DNA from 4 places in the Paenibacillus pabuli genome. Region 4 is predicted to be linked to each of the others. Evidence: riboswitches for the same ligand, from Rfam matches in the RefSeq annotation. Region 4 holds a riboswitch; each other region holds the start of a gene.
The links. A riboswitch is a leader RNA that binds a small molecule or an ion and turns the genes downstream of it on or off. The one in region 4 is predicted to bind thiamine pyrophosphate.

Region 1 (3,455 bases), 3.5 Mb from region 4:
TGGAGCAGGGTGATTTTTATCTGATCGATGTAAAAGTGGAAGAAATGGCGAACGGCCTCGGCTTGTCCGCGATTGGGCTTGATCGTGACGTTGCTTCACTAAGTGGAGGACAACGGACCAAAGTACTGCTCGCCAAGTTGTTGCTGGAGAAACCGACGGCCCTTTTACTGGACGAACCAACGAACTACCTGGACGTGGAGCACATTGAATGGCTGACACGTTATTTGAAAGATTACCCTTATGCATTTATCCTGATTTCACATGATACGGAATTTATGAATGAAGTCGTTAATGTTATTTATCATCTGGAATTTGCTAAATTGACGCGTTATGCCGCCAACTATAACAAGTTTCTCGAAATGGCTGATATGCAGAAAGCACAACATATCGATGCTTATGAGAAACAGCAGGAATATATCAAGAAACAGGAAGATTTCATTCAGCGTAATAAGGCCAGAGCCTCCACTTCCGGGCGTGCCAAAAGCCGTGAGAAGCAACTGGGCAAGATTGAACGAATCGATCGCCCGGATGAAGCAGCAAAACCGACATTTAAATTCAAAGATGCCCGTGCCAGCAGCAAAACTGTGTTTGAGGGAATTGATTTTGAGATTGGTTACTCCTACCCTTTGCTGCCTAAAATGACAATGACAATCGAACGTGGTGAGAAAATAGCCATTGTTGGATGTAACGGTGTTGGTAAGTCGACACTTCTTAAGACCATATTAGGCAAGATACCGCCGATTAGTGGTAAAACGTTCCTGGGAGATTATCTGGAGACGGCTTATTTTGAACAGGAAGTCCGGGCTGGGAATATTACGCCTATTGAAGATGTATGGAACGAATTCTCCCACCTGACGCAGAACGAAGTACGAGGGCATTTGGCCCGGTGTGGTTTGAAAAACGAGCATATTACCCGTCCGCTGAGTGCACTTAGCGGGGGAGAACAAGCGAAAGTCCGCTTGTGCAAGCTTCTGATGCGTGAAAGCAACTGGATCCTGTTTGATGAACCGACGAACCATCTGGATGTAACAGCAAAAGCGGAGCTAAAACGAGCTTTGCAAGAGTTTAAAGGTACAGTTTTGCTCGTTTCCCATGAACCTGAATTCTATCAGGATTGGGTCACCAAGACATGGGACGTTGAAGCCTGGTCTGAGAAAAACTAGGTGTTACGAAGTGCGGTAAGTGCTTTTTATTCAAAACATCATTAACATTGGTTTTAAAAAATCGACGGTGACAAAAAAAGGTGTCTATGGTAACATAGGCTACAACTTCATACGATCACTAGGGGGGCCGCTCGTTGCGGCTGAGATGGAATAATGCGATTCCGGACCCTTTGCACCTGATCTGGATTATACCAGCGTAGGGAAGTGGCGCGTTTTAGTTAATGACATGGGCCAATTGATATTCGATTTTGTAGCGAATGTGAATGCTCACTAGTGGAACTTGCAGGTATCTCGTATATGTGACGGCTATAATCTAATAGCTTGTATACCTGACAACTGGCATGTAAAGCTCATTTAACTAACAGGACATATTATCGCGGCCACTCCCCTAAGGGAGTGGCTTTTTTGTAGTTACATATTGTGACGGTAAGGAGGGGAATTCAAACGGATACCTCTAATGCACGTGGGAATTCATTTTCATTTGAACTGCATGCTGTTTCGCCAGGGTTAGGGGATGAACAACGTTTCGTGAAGACTGCACAAGCTGTATGGCCTTGGTTTGACTATATCCACATTCGGGAGAAACATCTAACGACTGAGCAGAAAATTCAATGGGCCTACAGTTTGCTAAACGCAGGAATTCCAGCTGACAGGATCGTGATCAATGGTCTTAGTGAGCTGAACAAGTTGGATACACATCTATTCATTCAAAGGATTCATTGGGGGCAGTACAACGTGGCAGCTACTCAAGGTAGCAGCCTGAACAATAACGATCGATTTCGTCTCGGTGTTTCGGTTCATTCTCTTAACGAAGCAAGAGAGGCTGAAGAACGGGGAGCGGATTACCTCTTTTATGGTCATGTATTTTCTTCCGCCAGCAAACCTGGAATCAAGCCGAGAGGACTATCTGCACTTACAGAGGTATGTTTAGCAGTTTCCATTCCCGTCATCGCTATTGGCGGCATTGAACCGGCAAACATAGCTGCTGTACGTGCAGCCGGAGCCAAGGGAGCTGCGGTTATCTCATCCGTATGGGCTAGTGATAATCCGGAATCCGCAGGAACTGCCTTAAGGCAGGCTATTGGTCGCTAGAATATGAATGAACCGAGGAGGTGAATGAATGAGCGAAGAAGTAAGAGGCCGAAGAAGAAGTGGTAGCCTTTACCGAAATGGAGCAGCTTTTGCAAGCCAAATACGCGGAGAAATCCGGGGTAAACTTCATGCGGAAACCATTGTAGTGGGGGGCGGTATTATTGGTTGTGCCATAGCGTATGAGTTAGCTTCACGAGGTGAAGAAGTGATCTTGATTGAGCGTTCCCGTATTGCAAGTGAGACGTCTAGTGCGGCGGCGGGCATGTTAGCTGCAGACAGCGAGGCATTCCATACTACTGTGATGTCGAAGCTTGCACGTGAAAGCAGAACATTACTGCATCAACAAAAAGAACAGCTTCATCTGCTTAGCGGTATTGAAATGGGTCTCCAGCAGCATGGATTTGTTACACCATTTCGTAACGAAGACGAGATGAACAAGTATCAAGATACAAGGTGTGCTGATTCGCTGACAGAGCAAATCTGGTGGGATCATTCCATTCTTCATCGTGAAGCCCCATGGATAAGCGGAAAGACTTACGGAGCTCTGTATAGAGCTTCAGAAAGTGAGCTTCTTCCTGTCAACCTGGCACGTGCCTATGCCGGGGCTGCTCAAACCCTGGGAGCCAAAGTAATAGAAGGTGTACAGGATGTAAGTCTAACTGCGGACGCGAATGGAATCCAGGGTGTGGAGACATCCATTGGAAGAATGACGTGTAAACATGTTGTTGTCGCAGTAGGCTTACAGGGTGGAGAAATGTTGAAACAGGTAGGTCTTCAAATGCCGATTATTCCGGTGAAAGGTGAAATCGCAGCAATTCAATATGCAGAACATGATGCAGATTACAGACCTGACAAGACGGTCTATGCAGATAATGTATACATTGTTCCCAAAGCAAATGGAGAAGTCTGGATTGGAGCTACCAGTTTACCGGGTCGTTCGGACCGGGTCGTTACTGTGGAAGGAATACAAGAACTGCTCGCTTCCGCAGCAAGCTGGGTCCCTGGAATTCAGCAAGCCCAGTTCCTACGCGCGTGGGCAGGGGTCCGACCTGCAACCCCTGACGGTTTGCCTTATCTAGGAGCTTGTAACAGCATTCCAGGGTTGTATACTGCGTTTGGACATTATAGAAACGGTATCTTACTGAGCGCAATAACCGGCAGCCTGATGGCTGATTTGATTGCTGGCCATTCTTCCGAAGA
Region 2 (3,455 bases), 230 kb from region 4:
CAGGCAATAAGCACAAACAGACCGATGCCCAGCAAGGATAACAGCAGGATGGAGGCAAACATGGCATCGGTATTCATGTTGCTTGACATTCTGCGGCTGAAATAGCCAAGACCTTTGCTGCCTCCGAGCCATTCGCCAATGGTTGCACCAACCACGCAGTACACCACCGACATCTTCAACCCCGAAAAGAAAGAGGGAAGTGCAAGAGGCACCTGGAGTTTACGGAACAGATCCCACTTGCTCGCCCCCATGGTCATCAGCAGTTCACGCTGCTCCGGGTCACCTTGACGGAGACCATCGTAGGTGCTGACCACAATCGGGAAGAACGCGATCAGAAACACCACGGCGACTTTGCTCCAGAGAGTATAGCCAAACCAGAGAATGAATACGGGGGACAGGGCGATGAGTGGAATCGTCTGACTGATCACGATGAAGGGGTACAGCGCCTTTTCAATTGCGCGGCTTAGGTGCATGCCCGCTGCAAGAGCGCTTCCGGCGACGATGGACAAGCCGAAGCCAACTGCAACCTCTATCAATGTGGTAGGCAGATGGGTGGCCAGAAGCAGATGCCGATGCTCAACTAGAGAACTCGCTATCGATGTAGGTGCAGGAATAATGAAGGAAGGGACCCAGCCCAATCGCACGATACATTCCCAGCCGGCCAGCATCATGAGGAGAAGCGATGCGAACAGGCCATAGCGGGCAAACCATCTGGTGACGCTAAAGCTTCGCATGTAATTGTTCCTCCAACCGTTGTCGCATCTGAATAAGATTCGGATCATAGACCATGTCCGAATGCCTCGGACGGGGCAGAGGCACCGTCATGTCCAGCAGCTGCCGACCACCAGGAGTTAGAAGGATGATCCGGTCACTTAATAACAGGGCTTCTTCAATATCATGCGTGATGAACAGCACCGTTTTGCCGAGGCTTTCCCACAATTCAAGCAGCCAGCGGTGCATCTCCCGCTTGGTCATGGCATCGAGCGCGCCGAAGGGCTCGTCCAGCAGCATCAGCTGTCCTCCCGTCAGCAAGGTGCGCAGCAGGGCGACCCGCTGCTTCATGCCGCCGGACAGTTCGTCCGGGTAGGCATGCTCATAGCCGGATAAGCCGAATCTGTCGAGTCCGGCCATAATGTCAGCTCGCAGCTTAACCTTGTCCTGCTTCCTCGGGGCAAGCTCCGAGGGAAGCAGGCAGTTCTCCATAACGGTCCGCCAGGATAACAGCAGATCCTTCTGCGGCATGTAGGCAACCTGCCCAAGTCGCTGTCCGGAAGGCACTCCCGCAATTTCGATCATGCCGTCCGTCGGTTCAAGCAAGCCCGCCAGCAGCTTGAAGAGTGTGCTCTTGCCCGACCCGCTGGAGCCGATCAGCGAGACGAATTCTCCTTTTTTTACACACATCGACACATTGGAGAGGACGGGGGAATCCCTCTGATCCGGGAAAGTGAAAGTCATGTTGTGAATCCGTACATCGTTGCTCATCGTGTTCCGTGCCCCCTTGGTATGAAAACTGCCTGAACGAAAATGCACCTGGTTTGCGATCTGTATGTAAACGCGAAAAGACCCACCCATTTCCGGAGAAATGAGTGGGCCTGTTAAGTTCAACCGACATTCATGTTCATATGAATATGTAAAAAATCAGTTAACTGAAAGTCCGCTCCACTTCCCTCCGCTGGTATGATCCAGATCAGGTTCAAAGGGTCCGAATACATTCATTCGTCTCAGCCGCAAGGCTCCCCTAGTGCAATCGTTCAAGATATGCAGTTGTGTACACAGCATATATCACGTGCCCGCGAGATGTAAAGAGGGCTTAGAGGCAAAAGTTAAACGTTAAACGCATTCGCGGATTTACCTTGGCTTCCTAACCCGATATAATGGTGATGGCGCATATGGGCCGGATTAAAAATGAGGGTGGGACTGTTCTCCCTCCTAAGCAGAATGGGGACCCCGAGTTGAAAACGTTCAAGAAAGTATATATTGAAATTACAAGCATATGTAACCTGGCATGCAGCTTCTGTCCACAAACCAAGCGTGCCAAAGGATTCATTGACCCTGAAGTCTTCAACAATATATTGGATCAAATTAAACCACATACCAAACATATTTATTTGCATGTCAAAGGGGAGCCGTTGCTTCATCCCAAAATTGATCTGTTACTGGATTCCGCGCATGAGAAGGGATTCAAGGTTAACATTACAACGAACGGAACGCTGCTGCCCAAGACCCAGCATAAGCTGCTTGGCAAACCGGCCTTGCGGCAAATGAATTTCTCCCTTCACAGCTTCGACGGGCATGAGGGATCGACAGACCGTGAAGGATACCTCAGCAACATTTTGTCTTTTGCCAGAGAAGCGGTGAAACATAATGTGATCATCTCGTTCCGACTCTGGAACCTGACGCAGGACAACTTCACGAATGCCCAGATGAATCGCAACCGGGAGACGCTGGAGGTACTGGAGCGCGAGTTCAACCTGGATTTCCGCATTGAGGAAAAGGTGGTTCCAGGCAGCGGCGTCAAAATTGCGCCGAATGTCTATCTCAATCAGGACCACGAGTTCCAGTGGCCAAGTCTGGATGCACCGGAGGATGATGGCAAAGGCTTCTGCCATGCGCTGCGCAATCAGGCGGCGGTCCTGGTGGATGGCACGGTTGTTCCGTGCTGCCTTGATGGCGAAGGTGTCATTAATCTTGGTAACGTCCATGAGAAGTCATTCTCGGAGATTATCGAAGGCGAGCGGGCGAACAATCTGGTTTATGGTTTTTCCAAGCGGGAAGCTGTGGAGGAACTATGCCGGAAGTGCGGATATCGTCAGCGGTTCGGAGCTTAGTCAAATAAGATATATTTAAAAGCGTGCCCTTCGAATTTTATTTCGATATGGCACGCTTTTTGCTTTTTTTATTGCAGAATAGTTTTGATAATAAAAATTGAAATCAATTCAGGATAACAACTTTTTTGTAAAATCATAGTTTAATGATCTTGTTTTTATGATTTTACATGGTATTATTATCCTATTGATCAGGAGGTGATATAGTTCCATAGATTCATATAATATTGTTTTTACCTACTAGAAGCCTATTGAGGAGTGTGTTTTAGTTTTGAATTCAAAATGGAAAAAGTTTAATCGCAAACTATCGTTGATGCTTTCTACGTCGCTTGTTGTCTCCATGTTAGCTCTTAATTTATCTGTATCGGCAGAAGTGGCTACATCTAAAACTTCTTTTACTGATATTGATCATTCGTATGCCAAAACGGAAATAACCAAACTAGTGGAACAAGGAATTCTGACAGGTTTTTCGGATGGGACATTTAAGCCTTCTGATTCCGTAACACGAGCTCAATTGGCAAAAATTATGGTCGGTGCACTTAAGTTACAGCCTGATACATCTGAAGCAAGCCAATTCAAGGATGTAAAGGAAGATCAATGGTATGCCGGCTATGTAGGTGCACTGGTCAA
Region 3 (3,455 bases), 210 kb from region 4:
GCACGATCTACGTAAGGATATGAATTTTCGCCATTCTGCGTTTTGGGAATCACTTGAATGCTAAGCAGTGTGCTTGCCATGAGAAATCACGGCTCCTTTCGATTCAACTTTATTGGGGTAAAAACTCGTTCGTATAGGCTTTGGATACGTCAACCTGCTCATCAAGCAATTTTTTGTTGAACATCCAGTCCGTGTAGTTCTGCCATACTTCCTGTTTTTGCTCACCCCAGCGCGGGGCGTCATCCTTGTATTTCGGGCTCAGCCATTTTTGGCTTGCCACCACAAGGTCCTTATCCAGATCCGGCACAGCCTTGATTAAAATGTCTGCAGCTTCTTCGGGATGATCAATCGCGTATTGATAGCCTTCGGAAGTCGCCTTCATAAACGCCTTTACCAGCTCGGGGTCGTTCTTGATGGTCTGCTCGTTCGTGACGAGAACAGGCGTGTAATAGTCCAGCGCATCGGAATAATCCTTCACATACAGCATGTCGATGGGTTCTCCGCGCAGCTCGGCTTCAATGCCGGTCCAGGCGTAGAAAATCCAGGCAAAATCAATGTCCCGTTTCACTGCGGTAAAAAAGTCGGCGTCGCCCATGTTGATATTCTTCACTTTGGACACATCGGCGCCTTCGCCTTCCATAATGGATTGCATAACCGCTTCTTCAACGGGAGAACCCCAGCCGCCATAGGATTTGCCTTCGAAATCCTTAGGTGATTTAATATTTCTGTCCACCGGAGCAGCGAATCCCGACGTATTATGCTGAATGACGGCTGCAATGGAGACAAGCGGGACATCCTGTGTACGGGCCTGTGTTACGCTCTCCTGATAACTTACGCCAAAAGGCACCTCATTCGATGCCACCATTGTATCTGCACCGCCGGCACCCGGCTGCACAATCTCGACATTCAAGCCTTCCGCTTGGTAAAATCCTTGATCCACGGCGGCGTAAAGGCCAGTGTGGTTTGTATTAGGTGTCCAGTCGAGCACGACTTTAACATCCTTCAAGGCTGTGCTGTCACCTTCGCTGCTGTTTTCGGTGTTGCTGCTGCCGTTCTGTCCTGCAGGTGCTGCTTCTTGGCCGCCGCATGCAGCAACGGTGATCATGGTCACACACAAGAGCAGGAGTCCGATCATTTTACGCCATCTCATCTTGAATTCTCTCCTTCATATGGTCCGGCCAGTGGCGCGGGGTACTCCTTGGCTTCATATCCAAGCATGGTGCATAAATCCTTCGATTTATACCAGCTGTGATCCGGATGGCGTACTTTTTGTGTCAAAAAGATACCATCAAAAAAAGCGCCCCGTAATCCGGGACGCATGCAGGCGTTAGAGAGGTGGCGACAGCACATGGCTGGGCCAATTCGATATACTCCGATTCCTACGCTGGCATGATCCAGATCAGGTCTAAGGGTTAGTATCTTGATGGGATACACTCTCAGCCGGCCAATTCCGACTCCCCTGGGAAACTATGAAGTTACGGGCATTACTAGTGTAATTATAGGCCAGAGGCCGGAATGTGTCCAGTCAGGAACTGGATGGAACAGCCAAGGGTGATTTGTTTGTGGGGAATGTGACGAATATTCGTACGGATCAGCAACCCGGAGGCAGTCTTTCATACAAGGCAGGCGGTGAGACGCTGTTTACTGTACTTTGATTTTGATCACGTAACTAACGCTGCCTTCCAACCAACTTGCGCTGTACAAATATGTATATATTCCAGGAATATCAGGTGCTGTGATTGTATGCCGAGGGGAATTCAGATTCGTCCAACTGTGTAGCTCATTCGCCTGTTGGATAGATTTAATTTCCTTGGGAGTTTGATCGAAGGAAATGAGAAGCTCAGAACCGGCAGGTACATTCACAGGGGAGGCTGGCATATCGATTGCTGAAAATTCGTTATATTTCGTATTGTTTTTCCACGTATACTCAAAATATTCAGCAGGAATTACAAGGGTCGTACCTTGATCTTGAACCTGGACTGAGGATTGGGGAAGAGGTTTGTTGCTTATCGCAACAAGTAAAGACTCTCCTAGTAAAATTGAGATCCAAACGGTATAGCATAATGCCCATATGACAGCAATAACGGAGATAATCTGGAACCATTTTTTCATGTCGAACTCCTTGAAAATGGGGTGGGAAAATGCGTAACAGGTCACATCATCCCCGCTGGTCCATGGAATTGAATATTCCTAAAGCAGTACTTGGTTTTAGCGTTGAAAAAACTCGATCCATTCCTTTTCCGGTCCATAGATGAAGAAGTAGCGATAGCCGTTGGGCAACGTAATGATCTCTCCGTCAATAAACTCGGCCTTCGTAGCCTGAATCCGCTTATATTCCGCATCAAGGTCATCCACATGGATAGCAAAATGGTGCACCGTTCCTTCGGAAGGCAGCTTGTCGCTGTATCCCTGTATCAACTCAATCTCAGTCTCGTCACTTCCGTTGAAGCCGAGGAAAGCCAGCTGAATGACACCGTTCGTGTGGGTTACCCGGTCTTTCAATTCAAGTCCTACAATCTCCGTATAGAAACGCAGGGTTGTCTCCAGATCACGCACAACAATGCCGATGTGGTCAATACGCTTATGAAAACCCATCTTGTTAACCTCCTAAGTTGAAAAACTAATTTCTTACATAATAAGGGATATGATAGATTTTGAATTCCAAGTTGTCAAATATGATTTAATTTAAATTCACAGAATGTTCACTTATGTGGAGATATTCGTGATCTCTATAATTGGCAGAGTAAGCAGAGAGGATGAGAGAGAGTTGCCAACTACGCCGCACGTTTATTAAAGGGAAAGAAGTGGTATTTCCTTTGATCAACAATGAAGTTTAGTTAACGCTGGAATCTTAAATTAAATGCATAGTTTTTTTTAAGATTATGAAATACTCCCGCTGCAAACTATTTCCTGGGCAATCATGACGGAGGCAATAGAAGTACATCAGATCTGGACTACAGAGCGATTAACGAAGCAAAATGAGCTCCGAAGCATATGCTGCGGAGCCGCTTTACATTATAGCGAATTGGAGAATTCAGCATATTGCGCAAGTCGGGGATTAAACCGAAGCTGTACGGTGTTTGCTCTGCCACTGATAAGTAACCAAGCTGATGATAAGCAGGCCTAAGGTAAATATCGCAAGCATCCATGTGGATTGATTGACGTCCAGATGATCCAGACTCCAGCCAGTGAGCAGAGGCAGAATGGCGCCGCCGACTCCGCCGGATGCAATTAGGATACTGGGTGTAGATTCTTCTGTTCCCGGCAGCATTTTGCTGGCAAAAACGAGTGCAATGGAGAAGACGCCTGAAAACGCCAGTCCGAGCAGCAGAATAATTAGAAAAGCAGACCAGATCTGGTTGGTGAACGGAAAAATGGCCATGAGCAGCACAGCTGCCAGACAGCTGTATAAAACGTAAACCCGATACTGGAACTTTTCCGCTATATATCCGGCG
Region 4 (3,455 bases):
TGGGTAACATTTCCTGATGGTGCAAATTGCAGGGGATTTAGTCTTATAAAAAGAAAATATTTACACTTCTTACCGTCATGATTTGGTGCATTTTGGTTTACAGATGAGATTGTTTCTCATATAATTTATGTAACCAAGTTTCATGTGATGAAACATGAGGAGGGCATTATGCCATGGAAGACCGTAAATTAACCGTCCGTGCTGTGGAACGGGCGCTGGATATATTATTGTGTTTTACCACCCGGAGCGATCTGGGACTCACCGAAATTGCCAGCCAGATTGGTTTGCACAAAAGTACGGTTCATCGTCTGATGGCGACGCTCGAGGAGAAGGGGTTCGTCATTCGCGATGCGGCGACAGAGAAATACAGGCTCGGCATTCGGATCTGGGAGCTGTCGGCTCATATGTCCCGCAGTGATGATCCTGCCATTTTGCTGCTTCCTGCGATGGAGCGGCTCAGAGATCGTCTGGGAGAGACGGTCAGTCTGTACCTGCGGGATGGCAGTGAGCGTATCCGTATTCAGGCTGTTCAGAGTGATCAGGCGATCCGGCGGGTGGCCCCGGTTGGCGTACGTCTGCCCCTATCCGTAGGGGCGTCCAGCAAGGTGCTGATGGCATTTGCGACAGAAGAGGACCGGGAGGAACTGATGAATGGCCCGGAATGGCCCGTATTTATCGATCCCGAAGTTTACCTGGCCCAGATGGGAGATATCCGGGAGAATGGATATGCGACCAGCTACGAAGAACGTGAGCCTGGAGCGGCTGCAGTGTCCGTGCCCATTATGGATCGGAAGGGAAATATTGCTGCTGCGTTATCCGTATCCGGCCCCGTTAGTCGCTTGTCCCAGGAAACTTTGCACGAATATGCACCAGTGCTGAAGGAAGCAGCTGCGCAGATGGGCCTCATGTTGTCCTGATCCGGCATGGATGGAAGATAAAGGGTTGTTTTTCTGACTGGCTTGCGATAGTCTGTAATGGACAGCCCAGCGTGGCTGGATTGAATTGAATATGGAACTGCGGTACACATACCGCAACTTGTTAACGTTACTGGGGGAGTCCGAATTGTCCGGACTGAGACGGAATCGCATGAGATTCTGGACCCTTTGCACCTGATCTGGATCATACCAGCGTAGGGAAGTAATCGGCGATATAACCACGAACACCTGCATAATACAGCCTTTGGCATGTCTCCACTTGAAGGAGCTTGGCATCAGGCTTGTTATGGGTGATGGACATGAGCCGGTTCCCTCGGGAACCGGCTTTTTTATATACAGTGTCAAGCGTTCAGCCGCTGCAGAGGGGCGCGATCTCTTGTTGCGGCGGAGCTGGAGTTGGAGTTGGGTATAACCCACCTATGCCAGAATCCGTCTGCGCTATGCCGCTGTATGTTCTTTCTTCGGAAGTTGGCCGCTCTTTCTTTTCTTGCGTGGATGATATGGAAGGGTGCACGAGTGATCTAACGAGCCCATTCATGGGACGACCAATGAGGAGGAAGAGGTAGCGATGAATACGAACAACAGAACAACAGGACAGGAACATTCTGGAGAGGTGTTGGAAAAGGAAGCAGGGGCCGCAGGACGGGTTCAGCCGTTTCCTGGCAGCCGCAAAGTATACATTCAGGGCTCACGGCCCGACATTGCCGTACCGGAGCGTGAAATTGCCCTTCATGACACGAATACGCCCCAAGGGGTGGAGCATAACGAGCCGCTGCGCGTGTACGATACGAGCGGCCCTATGACGGATCCCGGATTCCACGCCGATATCCGGGCAGGCCTGCCAGCCCTACGTACGCGCTGGATCACAGAACGGAATGATGTAGAGGCATATCAGGGCCGTACCGTCAAACCGGAGGATAACGGGCTGAAGCCTGGAGGGAAGCGAACCGGAGCTGAACAATATCCGGGACTCCGCGGCCAACCGCTGCGTGCACAATCCGGACGCTGTGTCACCCAAATGCATTATGCGAGGCAGGGCATGATTACGCCGGAAATGGAGTTCGCCGCCATTCGTGAGGGAGTGGAGCCGGAATTCGTGCGGCAGGAGCTGGCGAGCGGCAGGGCCATTCTGCCATCGAATATCAATCATCCGGAGAGCGAACCGATGCTGATCGGGCGTCACTTTCACGTGAAAATCAATGCGAATATCGGTAACTCTGCCGTATCTTCTTCGATCGAAGAAGAAGTGGAGAAAATGACCTGGGCGGTACGCTGGGGGTCCGATACGGTGATGGATCTCTCCACGGGCAAGGACATCCATACCACACGGGAATGGATTATCCGCAATTCCCCGGTACCGATCGGCACGGTGCCGCTGTATCAAGCGCTGGAGAAGGTGAATGGCGAAGCCGAGGCACTTACCTGGGAATTGTACCGGGACACGCTTATTGAGCAGGCCGAGCAGGGTGTGGATTACTTTACGATCCACGCAGGCGTGCTGCTGCGTTATATTCCGATGACGGCCAAACGGATGACCGGCATTGTTTCAAGAGGCGGTTCCATTATGGCGGCATGGTGCCTTGCACATCATCAGGAGAATTTTTTATATACGCATTTTGAGGAAATCTGTGAAATCATGAAAAGGTATGATGTAGCCTTCTCGCTCGGAGACGGACTTCGTCCAGGCAGCATCTATGATGCCAATGACGAAGCCCAGATGGCTGAACTTGCTACACTCGGTGAACTGACACAGATTGCGTGGAAGCATGATGTGCAGGTGATGATTGAGGGGCCGGGACATGTGCCGATGCACAAGATTAAGGAGAATGTCGATCTGCAGATGGAGATCTGCAAGGAGGCACCGTTCTATACACTTGGACCGCTGACGACCGATATTGCACCAGGATATGACCATATTACCTCAGCCATTGGTGCGGCGATGATTGGCTGGTTTGGAACGTCCATGCTCTGTTATGTCACGCCAAAGGAACATCTGGGCTTGCCGAACAAGGATGATGTCCGGGAGGGTGTCATCGCCTACAAAATTGCGGCACATGCCGCTGATTTGGCCAAAGGCCATCCGCGTGCCCAGCGCCGGGATGACGCGCTGTCTAAGGCTCGCTTCGAATTCCGCTGGCGGGACCAGTTCAACCTGTCACTGGACCCGGAACGTGCGCTGTCCTACCATGATGAGACATTGCCTGCTGAAGGAGCCAAGGAGGCACATTTCTGCTCCATGTGTGGGCCGAAGTTCTGCAGTATGCGCATTACGCAGGATATTCGTGCCTTTGCCGCAGACAAAGGCTTGTCCGAGAATGAGGCTGTAGCGGCCGGGATGCAGGAGAAGGCCGAGGAATACCGGACCCGATCCTAAGGGTCGTTACAGCGCAATTTGGGCGGTCTAAGAAGCATGAAAGCCGTTCTCTCCACTGTTGGGAGAGAAGCGGCTTTTTACTTGTTTCGCTACAGGGAAATATAATAAAAATTAGCTGCAACAAAAAAGGCAGGCCAGCGAATACT

Region 1: another riboswitch for thiamine pyrophosphate. It lies ahead of ABGV42_RS02860 (thiamine phosphate synthase); the one in region 4 lies ahead of thiC (phosphomethylpyrimidine synthase ThiC).
Region 2: another riboswitch for thiamine pyrophosphate. It lies ahead of ABGV42_RS17085 (ABC transporter ATP-binding protein); the one in region 4 lies ahead of thiC (phosphomethylpyrimidine synthase ThiC).
Region 3: another riboswitch for thiamine pyrophosphate. It lies ahead of ABGV42_RS19025 (ABC transporter substrate-binding protein); the one in region 4 lies ahead of thiC (phosphomethylpyrimidine synthase ThiC).

The regions. Positions count from the first base shown of each region.
Region 1 is NZ_JBDOIO010000003.1:112,370-115,824, forward strand. It holds gene ABGV42_RS02855 (ABC-F family ATP-binding cassette domain-containing protein) at 1-1,163, shown strand, start outside; TPP riboswitch at 1,274-1,383, shown strand; gene ABGV42_RS02860 (thiamine phosphate synthase) at 1,692-2,255, shown strand; gene thiO (glycine oxidase ThiO) at 2,284-3,455, shown strand, end outside.
Region 2 is NZ_JBDOIO010000003.1:3,353,720-3,357,174, reverse strand. It holds gene ABGV42_RS17090 (ABC transporter permease) at 1-734, opposite strand, end outside; gene ABGV42_RS17085 (ABC transporter ATP-binding protein) at 721-1,482, opposite strand; TPP riboswitch at 1,648-1,750, opposite strand; gene ABGV42_RS17080 (radical SAM/SPASM domain-containing protein) at 1,953-2,828, shown strand; gene ABGV42_RS17075 (S-layer homology domain-containing protein) at 3,097-3,455, shown strand, end outside.
Region 3 is NZ_JBDOIO010000003.1:3,798,299-3,801,753, reverse strand. It holds gene ABGV42_RS19030 (MTH1187 family thiamine-binding protein) at 1-80, opposite strand, end outside; gene ABGV42_RS19025 (ABC transporter substrate-binding protein) at 110-1,150, opposite strand; TPP riboswitch at 1,359-1,471, opposite strand; gene ABGV42_RS19020 (hypothetical protein) at 1,518-1,655, shown strand; gene ABGV42_RS19015 (hypothetical protein) at 1,642-2,112, opposite strand; gene ABGV42_RS19010 (VOC family protein) at 2,209-2,595, opposite strand; gene ABGV42_RS19005 (MFS transporter) at 3,059-3,455, opposite strand, start outside.
Region 4 is NZ_JBDOIO010000003.1:3,584,177-3,587,631, reverse strand. It holds gene ABGV42_RS18075 (IclR family transcriptional regulator) at 174-917, shown strand; TPP riboswitch at 1,040-1,153, shown strand; gene thiC (phosphomethylpyrimidine synthase ThiC) at 1,504-3,309, shown strand.